One region of the Rahnella sp. Larv3_ips genome, then DNA from elsewhere that is predicted to be linked to it. Evidence: predicted binding sites of a transcription regulator. Region 1 holds the regulator's gene; the other holds the start of a gene.

The links. Region 1 encodes LexA, which represses DNA repair genes until DNA is damaged. Its sites were predicted from a motif close to TNCTGTATGTACATACAGNA; they were not measured.
Region 2: the regulator LexA is predicted to act here: its motif matches at 6,303-6,322, upstream of sulA (SOS-induced cell division inhibitor SulA).

What each region holds. Positions count from the first base shown of each region.
Region 1 is NZ_MJIB01000003.1:508,990-516,813, reverse strand. It holds gene ubiA (4-hydroxybenzoate octaprenyltransferase) at 1-367, shown strand, start outside; gene plsB (glycerol-3-phosphate 1-O-acyltransferase PlsB) at 463-2,943, opposite strand; gene ED901_RS02375 (diacylglycerol kinase) at 3,084-3,452, shown strand; gene lexA (transcriptional repressor LexA) at 3,572-4,180, shown strand; gene dinF (MATE family efflux transporter DinF) at 4,446-5,810, shown strand; gene ED901_RS02360 (CsbD family protein) at 6,002-6,211, shown strand; gene zur (zinc uptake transcriptional repressor Zur) at 6,390-6,899, opposite strand; gene ED901_RS02350 (ROK family transcriptional regulator) at 6,999-7,824, opposite strand, start outside.
Region 2 is NZ_MJIB01000004.1:211,917-219,740, reverse strand. It holds gene mgsA (methylglyoxal synthase) at 30-491, shown strand; gene helD (DNA helicase IV) at 532-2,586, opposite strand; gene ED901_RS03405 (YccF domain-containing protein) at 2,793-3,254, shown strand; gene yccS (YccS family putative transporter) at 3,311-5,452, shown strand; gene ED901_RS03395 (TfoX/Sxy family DNA transformation protein) at 5,487-6,230, opposite strand; gene sulA (SOS-induced cell division inhibitor SulA) at 6,343-6,849, shown strand; gene ompA (porin OmpA) at 7,206-7,824, shown strand, end outside.

The sequences.
Region 1 (7,824 bases):
ATTGTTCCTGGCGAATATCTGCTGGACGGTGGCCTACGACACGCAATATGCGATGGTTGATCGCGATGATGATGTGAAGATCGGTGTGAAATCCACGGCAATTCTCTTTGGTCGTTTTGACACGCTGATTATCGGATTGCTGCAACTGGCGACGCTGGTTCTGATGGCCGTTGTCGGGCATCTTTCAGAGCTTGGCGCGCCATTCTACTGGTCGCTGCTGCTGGCCGCTGCGCTGTTTGTCCATCAGCAAAAGTTGATTGCTAAACGTGAGCGTGACGCCTGTTTTCTGGCCTTCCGCCAGAATAACTACGTGGGCCTGGTGCTGTTCCTCGGTATTCTGATGAGCCTTCAGGCGTTCACTTTCTAAGTTTTCAGCCAGCAGAGCGCGCATAAAAAAACGCCCGGACTTTTACAGAGTCCGGGCGTTTTGTTTTCTGCCATTCATCGCGTTACTGCGGGCGATCAGTGGTCAGTGTCGCGCACATCCATCTTAGGCTCAGCCGGAGGTTCCGTTGGCTGTGGCAGCTCTGAAGGCATACCGGCGCTCTCGATAGTGAGTTTGATATCCGGCGTCATCAGGTCACTCAGCATGATGTAAATCTCACGCGTTTGTTCCTGAATCGCATCCCCGCTATCGCTGATATAGCCTTCTGCGCGCAGAGTGCCGACCAGCGTCGAGAAGACGGCTTTATCGAAGAACTCAGGGGCATTGATGCCGTGCAACACTGACAGGCGCTGAGCCATAATCCGGCTCTCTTTTTCCAGCGCACCACGGTTGATGCTGGGATTCGTGGTGAGCAGCGAGAAGGTGATCGCATAACGTTGCAGCGTTTCACGCACACCCGCAGCCAGCAGTTGCAGCGTGCGGATACGCGCCGGGTTAAGCGATAACTCATCATCTTCCAGATGAATAATCTGCTGACGTGCCAGCTCAAGCGTCAGCACATCCAGCACCTGCGGCAGTTCGGCTTTGTCGAAATGCATAAACAGTTCAGCTTTCAGCATCGGATAAATCAGCTCAACCTGACGCAGTAATTCCGCGCGGCTAACCTGACGATGGTGCATCACAATGCTCGAAATCAGCGACGGCAACACCAGCATATGATGGATGTTGTTGCGGTAATACGTCATCAGCACGGCCTGTTCCCGCGGCAGAACGATGATGTCGCCAATGTTATCTTTTTCGACCTGGAACTTGTTCATGTTCAGCGCGTGATCGAGCAACTGATTAGCGGTCAGATCAGGCACGGTCGAATCCGCGTTATACGGCACATTGCGCAGCAATTGCAGATAACAGTCGATCTGTTCGGTCAGCTGTTCGCGGGTCAGTGAGCGCTGACGCGATGCCAGCAGCGCGGTACAACACAGGTTCATGGCGTTAGCCGCCGCTGAATTGTTGATACGCACCATAATCTGCTCAGCCAGATCCTGCACCGTTGGCGTCAGCCAGCTCGGACGTTGCGCTTCGATAGGGTCGATCGCTTCACGCCAGGTTGGTACGTTCTGGTTCAGGTAAGTGGTCAGATGCAGCGGCTCGCCGAAGTTCACATAACCCTGGCCGAGGTTGCGCAATTTACGCAGGCCATTGAGCATCTGGGTCAGGCTCTCTTTTTCTTTCGTCGCGCCGCGCAACTCTTTGGCGTAAGTGCCCACTTCCATCACGTGCTCGTAACCGATGTAAATCGGCACTAACGTAATCGGACGTGAACCGCCGCGCAGCATGGCCTGAATGGTCATTGCCAGCGTACCTGTTTTTGGCTCCAGCAGGCGTCCGGTGCGTGAACGGCCCCCTTCGACAAAGTATTCCACCGAGTAACCCCGGCTAAACAGTTCGCCCAGATATTCGCGGAAAACGGTCGAATACAGTTTGTTGCCTTTAAAGGTACGGCGAATGAAGAACGCGCCCAGACGGCGGAAAATCGGGCCGGCTGGCCAGAAATTCAGATTGATACCGGCAGCAATGTGCGGCGGCACCAGCCCCTGGTGATAAAGCACGTAAGACAACAGCAGGTAATCCATGTGGCTGCGGTGGCAGGGCACATACACGATTTCCTGTCCGTCTTGCGCTAACTGGCGGACGCGCTCGGCATTGTTGACGTTGATGCCCTTATACAGGCGGTTCCACGTCCAGCTCAGCACGCGGTCAGAAAGGCGCACGGCTTCATAAGAGAAGTTTGCGGCAATTTCTTCCATCAGTGCGATAGCGTTTTGCTGGGCTTTTTCGTGAGAAATTTTCTTGCTACGCGCTTCGTCTTCAATCGCTTTTTCGATGGCTTTAGAGGCCAGCAGCTTATTGAACAAATCCTGACGGGCAGGAAGACGAGGACCGACGGCCGCCAGACGCAGACGGGAGAAGTGCATACGCGCCACGCGGGCCAGTTTCTGTGCGATGGTTTTATCCGTCCCGTGCTCGGTCGCCATGTAGCGCAACGAAACGGTATTGGAGAAACGGACAAAGCTGTCGCGGCCCAGCCACAATACGGCGAAGAATTTCTGGATCCCGTTCAGCACGCGCAGATGCGGCGTGTCCTGACCTTCACGGCCTGGTGCCCGGCCGAACATCACCGAGACCGGCAACATCTGAATGTCTAATTCCGGGTTATTGCGGTGCAGGTCCAGATAGTCATGGAACAGCTTTACGGATTCCTGCTTCGGCGTGTAATACGAGAACACGCGCGGGCCTTCCGCGATAAACACGTGGCTTGGCAGCAGCGTTCCGTCGATATCCAGCGGGATCAGGGGATCGGGCAAATTCTGGGCGAGACACTGCGCACGCAGGGTCAGCAAATCTGCTTTGGAGTTATAAGGTAATACGTACAGGATCGGGCGCGTCGGGTCTAAGTGCAACTCGGTAACCGGATCTGTAGGTATGACTTTGCTCTTTACCAGCATCGAAAGCGGTAAATTCAATAATGTGTAATAAAGTCTACGCCAACCTGACATAAAAACGTGAAGCCTCTTGTTAGCCATTTCGCCGCAAGGATACCAGAAAGCTCAAATGAGATCTGTGGTGATGAGATACCATTAAACCGCTAAAATGCATCAAACACCCGAAGGACAACCCCTCAAGGATCAGTAACAGAATGGCGAACCAAGTCACTGGATTTACCCGAATTTATAAAGCAGCCGGTTACTCATGGAAAGGGCTGAAAGCGGCGTGGCAGAATGAAGCTGCCTTTCGTCAGGAAGCCAGCGCTGCTATCCCGTTAATTTTTCTCTCTTTCTGGTTCGATGTCAGCAGCATTGAACGCATCTTACTTATCGGCTCAGTGGTGCTGGTTTGCGTGGTCGAACTGCTCAACAGCGCCGTGGAATGTGCGATTGACCGCATCGGACCTGAGTTCCACGTTCTTTCTGGCCGTGCAAAAGATATTGGCTCGGCTGCCGTGCTGCTGACCATCATATTGGCGATTTTTGTCTGGGTCAGCATCTTTTGGCCGCGATGGTTCTGATTTGGAATCTGTCTTCCAGTAATCGTGCTTATGCACTGTTTTTATTCAATCTTAGGTTTTCATTGCCCGTTTAGCTGTATATACTCACAGCTAGACTGTATAAACAACCAGGGGGCGGAATGAAAGCTTTAACGACCAGACAACAAGAGGTCTATGACCTGATTCGCGATCATATCTCCACCACGGGTATGCCACCAACCCGCGCGGAGATTGCCGCTCGTCTTGGGTTCCGTTCCCCGAATGCTGCGGAAGAACATCTGAAAGCGCTGGCACGTAAAGGCGTGATCGAGATTGTTTCCGGCGCGTCACGCGGTATTCGTCTGCTGATGGAAGAAGAAGAAGGTTTACCGCTGATCGGCCGCGTTGCCGCCGGTGAACCTCTGCTCGCTCAGCAACATATCGAAGGGCATTATCAGGTTGATCCGGCGATGTTTAAGCCGAGCGCCGATTTCCTGCTGCGTGTCAGCGGTATGTCGATGCGTGATATCGGTATCCTCGACGGCGATTTACTGGCTGTTCATAAAACGCAGGACGTGCGTAATGGTCAGGTTGTCGTAGCCCGTATTGATGATGAAGTCACCGTGAAACGCCTGAAAAAACAGGGCAGCGTGGTGCAGTTATTGCCGGAAAACAGCGAGTTCCAGCCTATCGTGGTGGATTTACGTGAGCAGAATTTCAGTATTGAAGGGTTGGCCGTAGGCGTCATTCGCAACGGCGACTGGATTTAACCTTCGTACTTCGGGCTATCTCTGCGTTGGCTGCCTTCCCGAACCCTGGTCACATACTTGCGTATGCTCCCGGCGTTCGTTCAGTTGCCGCCTTGATGTAACTCGAATGACTGGGTCAAATTGTTGATCCAAAGGGTCATGTTTTTGATTTGCGGGTCGTGAGCCGCCTCTGACATACCGCTAAGCTTTAACGTTTCATCTCGTCGCCCCTCTCGGGGCGATGTCATTTACAGGCATATCCCGAACCTCCGGCATGAGATTCTCTATGCAACAACATTCCCTTCTGCAAAAGCTAAAACACACCTTTTTGAGCCCGACCGATAAAGCCCTCTGGATGCTCGCGCTACCGATGATTTTTTCTAATATCACCGTGCCGTTGCTGGGGTTAGTGGATACGGCAGTGATCGGTCATCTCGACAGCCCCGACTATCTTGGCGGCGTTGCGGTCGGTTCGATGATCACCACCTTCCTGTTTATGATGCTGCTCTTTCTGCGCATGAGTACCACCGGCATGACCGCTCAGGCGCTCGGTGCGCAAGACAACCTGTTGCTGGCCCGCGCGTTCGTACAACCCTTTCTTCTGGCCGTGCTCGCCGGTGTGGTGATTTTGCTTTTCCGCCATCCCCTGATGGAAGGCGCTTTTCACATCGTCGGCGGGAGCCAGTCTGTGCTTGAACAGGCGCGGCTTTTTCTGGAGATCCGCTGGTACAGTGCCCCCGCGTCTCTGGCAAATCTGGTGATTTTGGGTTGGCTGCTTGGTATCCAGTACGTGCGTGGGCCGGTAATGCTGCTGATTGCCGGTAATCTGCTCAATATCGTGTTGGATCTTTGGCTGGTGATAGGGCTTGGCTGGAATGTCCGTGGTGCCGCCACGGCCACGGCCTGCTCAGAATATTTCACGCTGTTTATCGGATTGTTTTTGGTCTGGCGCGTGATGCAGCGCCGGGGCATCAGTCCTGCGCTGTTAACCTCTGCCTGGCGCGGTGATCTGCGGCGGCTGTTAAGTCTTAACCGCGACATTATGCTGCGCTCACTGCTTCTTCAGCTGTGCTTTGCCTCACTGACCATTCTGGGTGCGCGTCTGGGCAGCCAGATTGTGGCGGTCAATGCCGTGTTGATGAATCTTCTGACCTTCACCGCTTTTGCGCTCGACGGTTTTGCTTACGCCATTGAAGCCCATTCAGGTGAGGCGTTTGGTGCCCGCAATCGCGAAAAATTGCTCAATGTCTGGCGTGCCGCATGCCGTCAGGCCGGGCTGGTCGCTCTGGCATTTGCACTGATATACGCGCTGACCGGTGAACAGATTATCAATGCGCTGACGTCATTACCGGAGCTGCGCCAGCTGGCCGATCGTTATCTTGGCTGGCAGATTGTTCTGCCGCTGGTGGCGGTGTGGTGTTACCTGCTCGACGGGATGTTTATCGGCGCCACGCGCGGAAGGGATATGCGTAACAGTATGGCGGTTGCTGCGCTGGGGTACGGGCTGACGCTGTTCACTTTGCCGATATTGGGTAACCACGCGCTTTGGCTGGCGCTGACGGTGTTCCTCGGATTACGTGGTATTGCACTGGGCTGGATATGGCACCGCTACTGGCAGCGCGACAGCTGGTTTTCATCGTCAGTTCACTGAATTAGCGGGCTTTTCAAACGGTGGGTAATCGCGGGTTGCCGTTATATCGTGCTTTGGAATAATCCTAATAATGGTTTTTATCCCTCCGATGGCAGGATAAATCGAAATTCTCTACTAACCTTTAAAGTGTTAAGCCCGAGCTGCAGCGGTAATCCGCAGCTCCACAACCCTAAGGTAACAGGAGATATTTTATGAATAAGGACCAAGCCGACGGTAACTGGAAGCAGTTTAAAGGCAAAGTAAAAGAAAAATGGGGCAAGCTGACCGATGATGACCTGACTGTCGTTGAAGGTAAACGCGATCAGCTGGTAGGGAAGATTCAGGAGCGTTACGGCTATCAGAAAGATCAGGCCGAAAAAGAGCTCAAAGATTGGGAATCAAGCAACAAATATCACTGGTAAAGCGCGACTCCCCCTCGCGTGTCAGTGACGTATCCTGAGATTTAGCTGCTCCTACCCGGAACGCTTCAGGATACGGGTACACGGATGTACCCAACTGCTTCACTGTACAAATTTGTGCAAAACATCCTTCACCTGAACATTTCACCCGCTAATGACCTTCCGCTTTAAACCCGACCCGTCAGCGTTTCTTCACCACAATTGAATGATCGTGATCGCAGTGATCGTGGCTTTCGCAGGTTTCAACGACTTTGCAGTCGCCGCACAAGCCATGCGCTTCGACCACGGAATGACGCAGTTCAAAACCCGAATCCAGTGCCAGTTTCGCTAAGCGTTCTTCGATGCCGTCAGTGGTTTTTTCGGTTACCAGCCCGCAGCGGTCGCAGATAAACAGCGCAGAGGTGTGGCTCGGCTCTTCGAAATGGTGGCACAGCACATAACTGTTGGCTGACTCGACCCGATGAATAAAGCCCTGTTCCAGCAGGAAATCCAGCGCCCGGTAAACGGTGGGCGGTTTAGCCTGTGGCTCGCTGACACGCAACAGATCCAGTAAATCATAGGCGCTGATCGCACCGGGTTGTTGCGCCATCAGACGCAGTACTTCCAGCCGCTGCGGGGTAAGGCGAACATTGCGCTGCTGGCAAAGTTCTTCAGCTTGTGAAAGTAATTTTTCCGGATTATTCAGGGTCATAGCAACGTTCTCTGAGCGCAGATGGGGGTCGATAAGCCACATCATGCGGCCATCATTGATTTTATCATGCTTCGGCCAAATCGACGAATTATGCGCCGTTCAGCCTGCCATCGCGTCCAGTGCCTTTTCCACATACAGATAGCCAATGCCCATAATTTGCTGCTCCCGGCTCAGCGTGCCCGGTGCAATATGCGTTGCCTGAGTTTTGACATGATCGGTACGGTCAAAAGGATTCAGGCCGCTTTGTGCGCAGACGGTTTTCAGCCAGGCATCACCAAAACCGCAACTGCGACCATAAAGATAAATGTGATTGATATTCAGAATGTTGAGGAAGTTATACAGGCTCAATCCCAGTGCGCGGGCGCCTTCCATCACCTGTTCGCAAATGGCGCTTTCGCCCTGATGATAGCGGTCGATCAGTTCCTGCGTTGAGGGCGTGCGGATGAAAGAGTCCGCAGGCTCGAGCAGACGTGCTTTTTTCTTTAATGCCGACAATGACGCCAGTGTTTCGAGGCAACCATACCGCCCGCAGGCGCAGCGGTCACCGTGAGGATCAACGATGGTATGGCCAATCTGTCCGCTGCCAAACAGATTGCCGCGATAGATTTTGTCGTTGATTACGAAAGAGGAACCAATGCCGTAATCGACATTGATCACGCAAAAATCCTGATGATTATTAGTATTTTGCCATTTCTCCGCCAGCGCAAGCATGATGCAATCATTATCCATCAGGATGTCGGTTTGCAGCTTTTCTTCCAGCAGATATTTAATCTCAATTTCACCGGTCCAGGGCGCCTGCGGCATCCGCTGTGACACGCCGGTGGTCGGATTGACCTGACCGTGGATCGCCAGCGCCAGCCGGATTTTCAGGCCGGGATAATTTTTCCGGTACTGATGAAAGCAGGCTTCGATTTGCGCCAGCAGC
Region 2 (7,824 bases), on a different contig from region 1:
ACTTTTACTTTCGCGTTGAAGGGAATTAGATGGAATTCACAACCCGCACGATCGCCAGCCAAAAGCATATTGCGCTGGTCGCCCATGACCACTGCAAAAATACGCTGATGAAATGGGTGGATAAAAACGTCGCTGAGCTTTCAAAGCACATTCTTTATGCCACTGGTACAACCGGAAATCTGGTTCAGCGTAACACCGGAATTAACGTCAAAAGTATGCTGAGTGGTCCGATGGGTGGCGATCAGCAGGTCGGCGCGCTGATCGCGGAAGGCAAAATTGATATGCTGATTTTCCTGTGGGATCCGCTCAATGCCGTTCCGCATGACCCGGATGTGAAGGCGCTGCTGCGTCTGGCGACGGTATGGAATATTCCTGTGGCGACGAACATTTCTACCGCTGATTTTCTGATTCAGTCGCCGATGTTTCAGTCGGAAGTTGAAATCACCATTCCTGACTATCAGCGCTATTTGTGGGCACGCCTGAAAGAATGAAGGATAAAAGGCCCGGAGCCAGTTCGCCGGGCCTTTTCGTTCAGGGCTTTCTCTGCACCGGTACACCGATGTCTTCAAGCTGTTCAACAAACACCGAAGGACGCGCTTTATCCTGCAGCAACCAGACCTGATGTTTCGCGCGGGTCATCGCCACATACAGCAAACGCCGCTCTTCCGCGTCCATGAAGTTCTCAGGTTCGGGCAGTAAAACCTGCTCCAGCACCGACTCGCGGGCCGGTGCAGGGAATCCATCATTGCCCTCATGCAACCCGACGATAATCACATAATCTGCCTGCTGACCTTTGCTGGCGTGGATGGTCATAAACTCAAGATTGAGTTTCGGCCAGCGCGTGGCGGCTTTCTCCAGTATTTGCGGACGCAGATGGTGATAACGCGCCAGCACCATAATCTGCTCCTGCGCCGTGACGTACCCGCTGAGTTTATCCAGTAATTTTTCCAGCTGGTCCTCAGGAAGAATAACGACATTTTTCTTGTTCCCCTTCGTCAGGCTGTTTAATGGTTTTTTCAGCTGATAAGGGTTTTGCTGGACAAATTTATTCGCGATTTCACCAATGCGATCATTGAAACGGTAGGTGGTATCGAGCGCACATTGCGCGCCTTCACCGAAGTTTTCAGCAAATGCGGTAGTCAGCGAAAGCTCTGCACCACTGAACCGGTAAATGGCCTGCCAGTCATCGCCAACGGCAAACAGGCTGGTGTGCTTGTTGAGTTTACGCAGGGCAGAAAGAAGCAGCGCACGCTGTGGCGAAATGTCCTGAAACTCATCCACCAGAATGTGTTTCCACGGGCTGACAAACCGCCCTTTCTCCAGAATATTGACGGCCTGATGAATCAGCCCTGAGAAATCCACTGCGCCCTCTTCTTTAAGCGCTGTTTTCCAGGCTTTCAGAAACGGTGCCATCAGGCGAATGCGCTTCTGGAATAGTTCTTTTACCTCTTCAGGGGCGGCGTCGGTCATCTCTGCCTGGCTGCCGCCATGCATACGCATCAGGCCGAGCCAGCGTTCAAGACGGCTGCACAGTCGCTCGGCCAGCGCTTTGTTCTTCCAGTAATCCCCCTCCGGAACGGTCCATTCTAGCTCATCGGTCATCCACTGCCGCCAGCCGCTGGCCTGGACTTTTTTCTCTGCACATTGCTGCTGCCAGGTTTTGATCAGTAAACTGCGGCGCGCTTTGGCATCCGTCTCCAGTTTGCTGATTTTCGGCGCTTTTTTGCTGCCTTCCGAAATAATCTGTAATGCCAGCGCATGGAAAGTCTTGGCTTTGATGCCCTCGGTATGCAGGCGCTCTTTTATACGGGTGTTCATTTCATCGGCGGCCTGACGTCCGAATGCCAGAAGCAGGATTTGCTCCGGCTGCGCTTCCTGACGCCTTAACAGCCAGCCAGCGCGCGCCACCAGTACCGACGTTTTGCCGCTGCCCGCACCTGCCAGCACCAGCACAGCATCTTCCCCGTTGACCACCGCCCGACACTGGCTGTCATTGAGCGGAGACACTTCGACGGTATCGAAGAAGTCACGATTATCGGCAATCACCCGATCAGTCCACGCCAGATTTCGTCTGTCGACGCTGCGTTTACCCTGCTCGAGCCAGCGCAGGCAGGTCTGATAATCGTCACGGCAGTTCTCAAATTCATTCAGGCGCTCAACCGGAACCGGTATCGCGGCAAAAGCGTCGGCGATATCTTTCTGCACATCAGCCAGATCAACACGCTTGAACCATTTGTCCTGCTCTTCAATGCGCTCGATTTTTTCCACCTGCCCGTGCAACACGCCGGCACTGACATCGCTCATTTCATCGCTCCAGCTCTGCCAGGCTTTGAGCAAATGCTGATAAAAACGCTGAGTTTCCTGCCACTCCGTGCCATGCAGACGCACGACTTTCTCTTCAGGAAGCTCGAATTCAAGCTCACCCCAGACAATGCCGCGTTTGCAGCGGATCTGGATCAGCTGATTGAAAGGGATCAGGTAGTGATGTTTGTCGCCGCTGACTTCAACGCCCGCGTTAAGCATGCGCACCCGATTGTAAGGATGCTGAGCCAGATGTTTCCCGAAAGAGGTCGATTTCAATTCCATATCATCACACCGTGTCTTTTCTTGATTCCTGACGGAAAAATAGTATGCGTTATTTTACATGTTCGGATTCGAAAGAGTATTTAGGAGTTCACCTTTGATAACCAGAGGCGATCCGGCACACGAAACAAGGTAGAATAAAGCAGGTGTTTCCATTTAGTGAACATGAAATCTTTTAACATTTTTAATAACTTCGGGAAGATCCCAACATGCGCACAGTGCTCAATATTCTTAACTTTGTTTTAGGTGGCTTTTTCACCACTCTCGCCTGGCTGTTTGCCACGCTGGTCAGTATTGTGCTGATTTTCACCCTGCCTCTGACCCGTTCATGCTGGGAAATCACCCGTCTGTCATTGCTGCCGTTCGGTAATGAAGCAGTACATGTCGATGATTTATATCCTGAGAGACGTAACGCGCTGCTTGCCGGTGGCGGTACTCTGCTGAATATCTTCTGGCTAATTTTCTTCGGCTGGTGGTTATGTATTTCCCACATTGTGGCGGGGATTGCTCAATGTATCAGTATTATTGGTATTCCAGTGGGCATCGCGAATTTTAAAATCGCCGCTATCGCACTTTGGCCGGTGGGCCGTCGGGTAGTTTCCGTTGAGCTGGCAAAACAAATGCGTGAATCCAATGCTGCGCGCCAACTTAATGACCGTCGCAATCGCTGAGCAACCTCGTTCGGCCAATTTTTTTAATCACTGATTATGTTTAACGTGGGGTTTTCGTGCTCTCTATTGCACCAGGGTTAAGGCGTTATGCCTATAACAGCAATGTTCTTTATCACATCAGGATTTTCATTGCGCTGACCGGTGCTGCTGCGGTGCCGTGGTGGCTCGGCCAGACAACGCTGACTATTCCGCTGACGCTGGGTGTGGTGGCCGCGGCGCTGGCCGACCTTGATGACCGGCTGGCAGGGCGTCTGCGTAATTTGCTGATCACCCTGGTGTGCTTTTTCATTGCCTCGGCATCAATAGAGTTGCTGTTTCCCCATCCGTGGCTGTTTGCGCCGGGCCTGATGCTCTCGACGTGCGGATTCATTCTGCTTGGTGCACTCGGACAACGTTATGCCACTATCGCGTTCGGCGCGTTGCTGATCGCGATTTATACCATGCTCGGCACCAGCATGTATCACATCTGGTATCAGCAACCCTTACTGCTGCTGGCAGGGGCAATCTGGTACAACGTATTGACGCTTGCCGGGCATTTAATTTTCCCCATCCGCCCGCTTCAGGACCAGATTTCCCGCTGTCTCACCCAACTGGCCGCCTATCTGGAAGCCAAGGCAACGTTGTTTGACCCCGATCAGGAAGACAACAATCAGCAACTGGTGGAACTGGCAATGGCCAACGGTCAGCTGGTTGCGACGCTCAATCAGACCAAGAATACGCTGCAGACCCGGCTTAAAGGCGACCGGGGTCAGAAAGGAACGCGACGCACCCTGCACTATTACTTTGTCGTACAGGATATTCATGAACGGGCCAGTTCCTCTCACGTGAAATACCTGAAACTCAGCGAACAGTTCCATCACAGCGACATTTTATTCCGCTTCCAGCGCCTGATGAGTATGCAGGCGCGTGCCTGTTTACAGCTTTCTCAGTGCATTCTTTATCGGCAACCCTATACGCATAACAGCCAGTTTGAACGCGCCTTTGCACGGCTGGAAGAGGCACTTAAGCGTCTGGAAACGCAGGGGGAACACCGGGAGATGTTGCAGGCGTTGCGCCACCTTTTGCGCAATCTGCATGCGATCGATGCACAGCTGGCGAATATTGAATCCGAGCAATCGTTGCCGGAAAATCAGGCCGGGAAAAGCCCGTTTGTTGAAGACCGCCTCACCGGCCTGGATGATATCTGGCTGCGGATTTCACGTCACTTCACGCCGCAATCGGTATTATTCCGCCACGCAATCCGCATGTCCGTCGTGCTGTTTGTCGGATATGTATTTATCCAGGTCAGCGGGCTGAATCACGGTTACTGGATTTTGCTGACCAGCCTGTTCGTATGCCAGCCTAACTACAGCGCAACTCGCCGGCGGTTAGCGCTGAGGATTATCGGGACCCTGGCCGGTATCGCGCTCGGAATACCCATCCTGTATTTCGTTCCCTCAGTGGATGGTCAGATGATCCTGATCGTGATCAGCGGGTTGCTCTTCTTCGCTTTTCGCACCGTGCAATATGCCCAGGCCACCATGTTTATCACCCTGCTGGTCTTGCTGTGCTTCAATTTGCTGGGCGAAGGGTTCGAAGTGGCAATCCCGAGGATTATTGATACGCTGATTGGCTGCGCCATTGCCTGGGCCGCCGTGACATTTATCTGGCCTGACTGGAAATTCCGCCAGATTGACCGGGTAGTCAGTAAAACCTTTCAGGCCAACTGCCGGTATCTTGATGCCATTCTGGTGCAATATCATCAGGGCAAGGACAACAGTCTTGATTATCGTCTTGCGCGACGTGATGCGCATAACTGCGATGCTGAACTGGCGTCCGTTGTCTCCAATATGAGCTCGGAGAAAAACAATGAGACGGCGACGCTTGAGGCAGCCTTTCGCCTGCTGTGCCTCAATCACACTATGCTCAGTTATATTTCAGCGTTGGGTGCCCACCGCGAAAAACTGCAGGATGCCGAAACGCTGCGCTTACTGGATGATGCTGCATGCTGTGTGGATGGCGCCCTGAATCATATGACAACCGAGACAGACCGGGTACAGCGCGCACTTGATCACCTGACCTCGCGGATTCAGATGCGTACGACAGAATCAGACAGTAAAGAGCAACTTGTACTGCAGCAAATCGGATTGCTGGTGGCTCATTTACCTGAGCTCACCAGCCTGAATAACAAGATTTCGCCGGAACAGCATCACTCCTGATACCGTTAACCTCCGGGCATTCACTCCAGCCCCATTAATGTGGATCCTGGAGTGGGTGTTCCGATTGCTCTTGCTGATGCCTGTACCATTGAATTAACGACTCACGGGATGACATCGGCAGAGCAGCCTCATGAAATCCAAGAATTGCCCCTTCCAGCGCCATTAATATGTTAATACCCAGATCTTTTTTCACGGTACAGAGCTTTTTGTACGTCAGACATGATCCCAGCGATTTAAGATCGCCCGAATTTTCAATACCCACCTCCCAGAGTAATTTTTCCAGCGCCAGCGTCAAATTGGGGAGATCTTTTAACCGCCCTGCCTCGTTTTTTTTACGTTTATTGATATCATGCTGCATTCCTGTGAGAGAAAGCATGGCCATCTGGCGCAGTTTTCTGGGTTTCTCCCACTGAGCTTTGCTCACTTTGAAATAACGAAGAAAAACGGGCATTCCGCGTTTACGATAAATCAGCCTTTCCATTCCTAGCTCGCAAAAATATTGCTCAGTTTCATCACTGGCGCGCAGGTACAACTCGCCGTCGGACACAAGAGCAAACATCACGCGGTCAGCCGATAAACTGTACCCACCGAACTGCGAGCGTGCACGTATGTTGCCCAATGAGGCAAAGAGTTCCGTACATTGAAGAATCCGTTTTTTTGACTGGCTTATCATTGCGTTATCCTTTTCATATTCATTCCATAGAACCATTTCTGGGTTAGCTAAACAGCTAAAATCAAAATACGCAATGTGGAGCACTGCGCCAAATACAAAATGCATTTGCAGTCAGTTACCTTCAAAATTTGCGAGATATCTTGGAAAAATTGGGTTGATCTTTGTGCACCGCCAGAGTACTGTACATTCATACAGTAACTCACTGGGGTACATCACTATGCGAACTCAACACCATGCAAATCATCATTTTAGTCAGCTTGCTTTGCCGGTAGATCATCAACAGGTAAATACGTCTGCGTCTCTGAATAATGGTCTGATCACTGAGTTCGTCTATAGTGCGAGCCAACCGGCGTTTGCCCAACTGTTACTGCCTCTGCTTCAACATCTCGGCACGCAATCACGCTGGCTGTTATGGCTCACGCCACAGCAAAAATTGAGCCGTATCTGGTTATCAGAATCGGGTTTGCCTGTAGATAAGATGGTGCAGGTAAATCAGATCACTGCGATGTCGACGGTGGACGCGATGGAGAAGGCATTACAGACCGGAAATTACAGTGTGGTATTAGGTTGGCTACCTGAATTGAACGATCTTGAGAGGGAAAGACTGCAAATTGCAGCCCGTCAGGGGGAGGCTTACGGGTTCGTGATGAAGCCGACAAATGAGCAGAGTTCAGCCAATGGACATCACTCAACCGTAAAAATTCACTCATTTGTATATCATTAGTTCAAATTAGGAATGTTCCGATGAAAATAATGCGGAACTTAGTGATTTGTGCTGGAACTGGCCCCAAAGCCAGTAAAAATGGGCATTCCTGACGCAGATATCCTCCAAGTTTTGTCAACAAAAGGTCAAACACGTTAAGAAATGTGTACATTTTTCCCTTTTTTTCCACAGCGTTAACACTTCAAGCTTGTAAGTTTCGCGCCACGTTGTAGACTTTACAACGCCAAGGTTGCTCTATAATGCCAACGTAAAGTGGCAAGTTCTTAATTGACGCAATAACCTTGGCGCAAGGATTTTAACCAAGGGCTTACAGCTTAAAGCTCAATTGCCTATTTGGATGATAACGAGGCGCAAAAATGAAAAAGACAGCTATCGCATTAGCAGTGGCACTGGCAGGTTTCGCTACCGTAGCGCAAGCCGCCCCTAAAGATAACACCTGGTATACCGGTGGTAAATTGGGCTGGTCCCAATACCATGACACTGGTTTCGCAAATGCTTACGAAGGTATCGGCAACGGCCCTACCCACGAAAGCCAACTGGGTGCAGGTGCGTTCTTGGGTTACCAAGCGAACCAATACCTGGGCTTTGAAATGGGATATGACTGGCTTGGTCGCATGCCTTCTAAAGGCAGCGTAAACAACGGCGCGTTCAAAGCACAAGGCGTTCAGCTGGCTGCTAAATTGAGCTACCCACTGACTGACGATCTGGACCTGTATACCCGTCTGGGTGGTATGGTTTGGCGTGCAGATTCAAAAGGTAACTTCAACAATGGCGCTGCTGGCCGCATCAGCGACCACGACACTGGTGTTTCTCCACTGGCAGCCGTTGGTGTTGAATACGCAGTAACCAAAAACTGGGCTACCCGTCTGGATTACCAGTGGGTTAACAACATCGGTGACGCAGCTACAGTTGGCGCACGTCCTGATAACGGCATGCTGTCTGTGGGTGTTTCTTACCGTTTCGGTCAAGATGAAG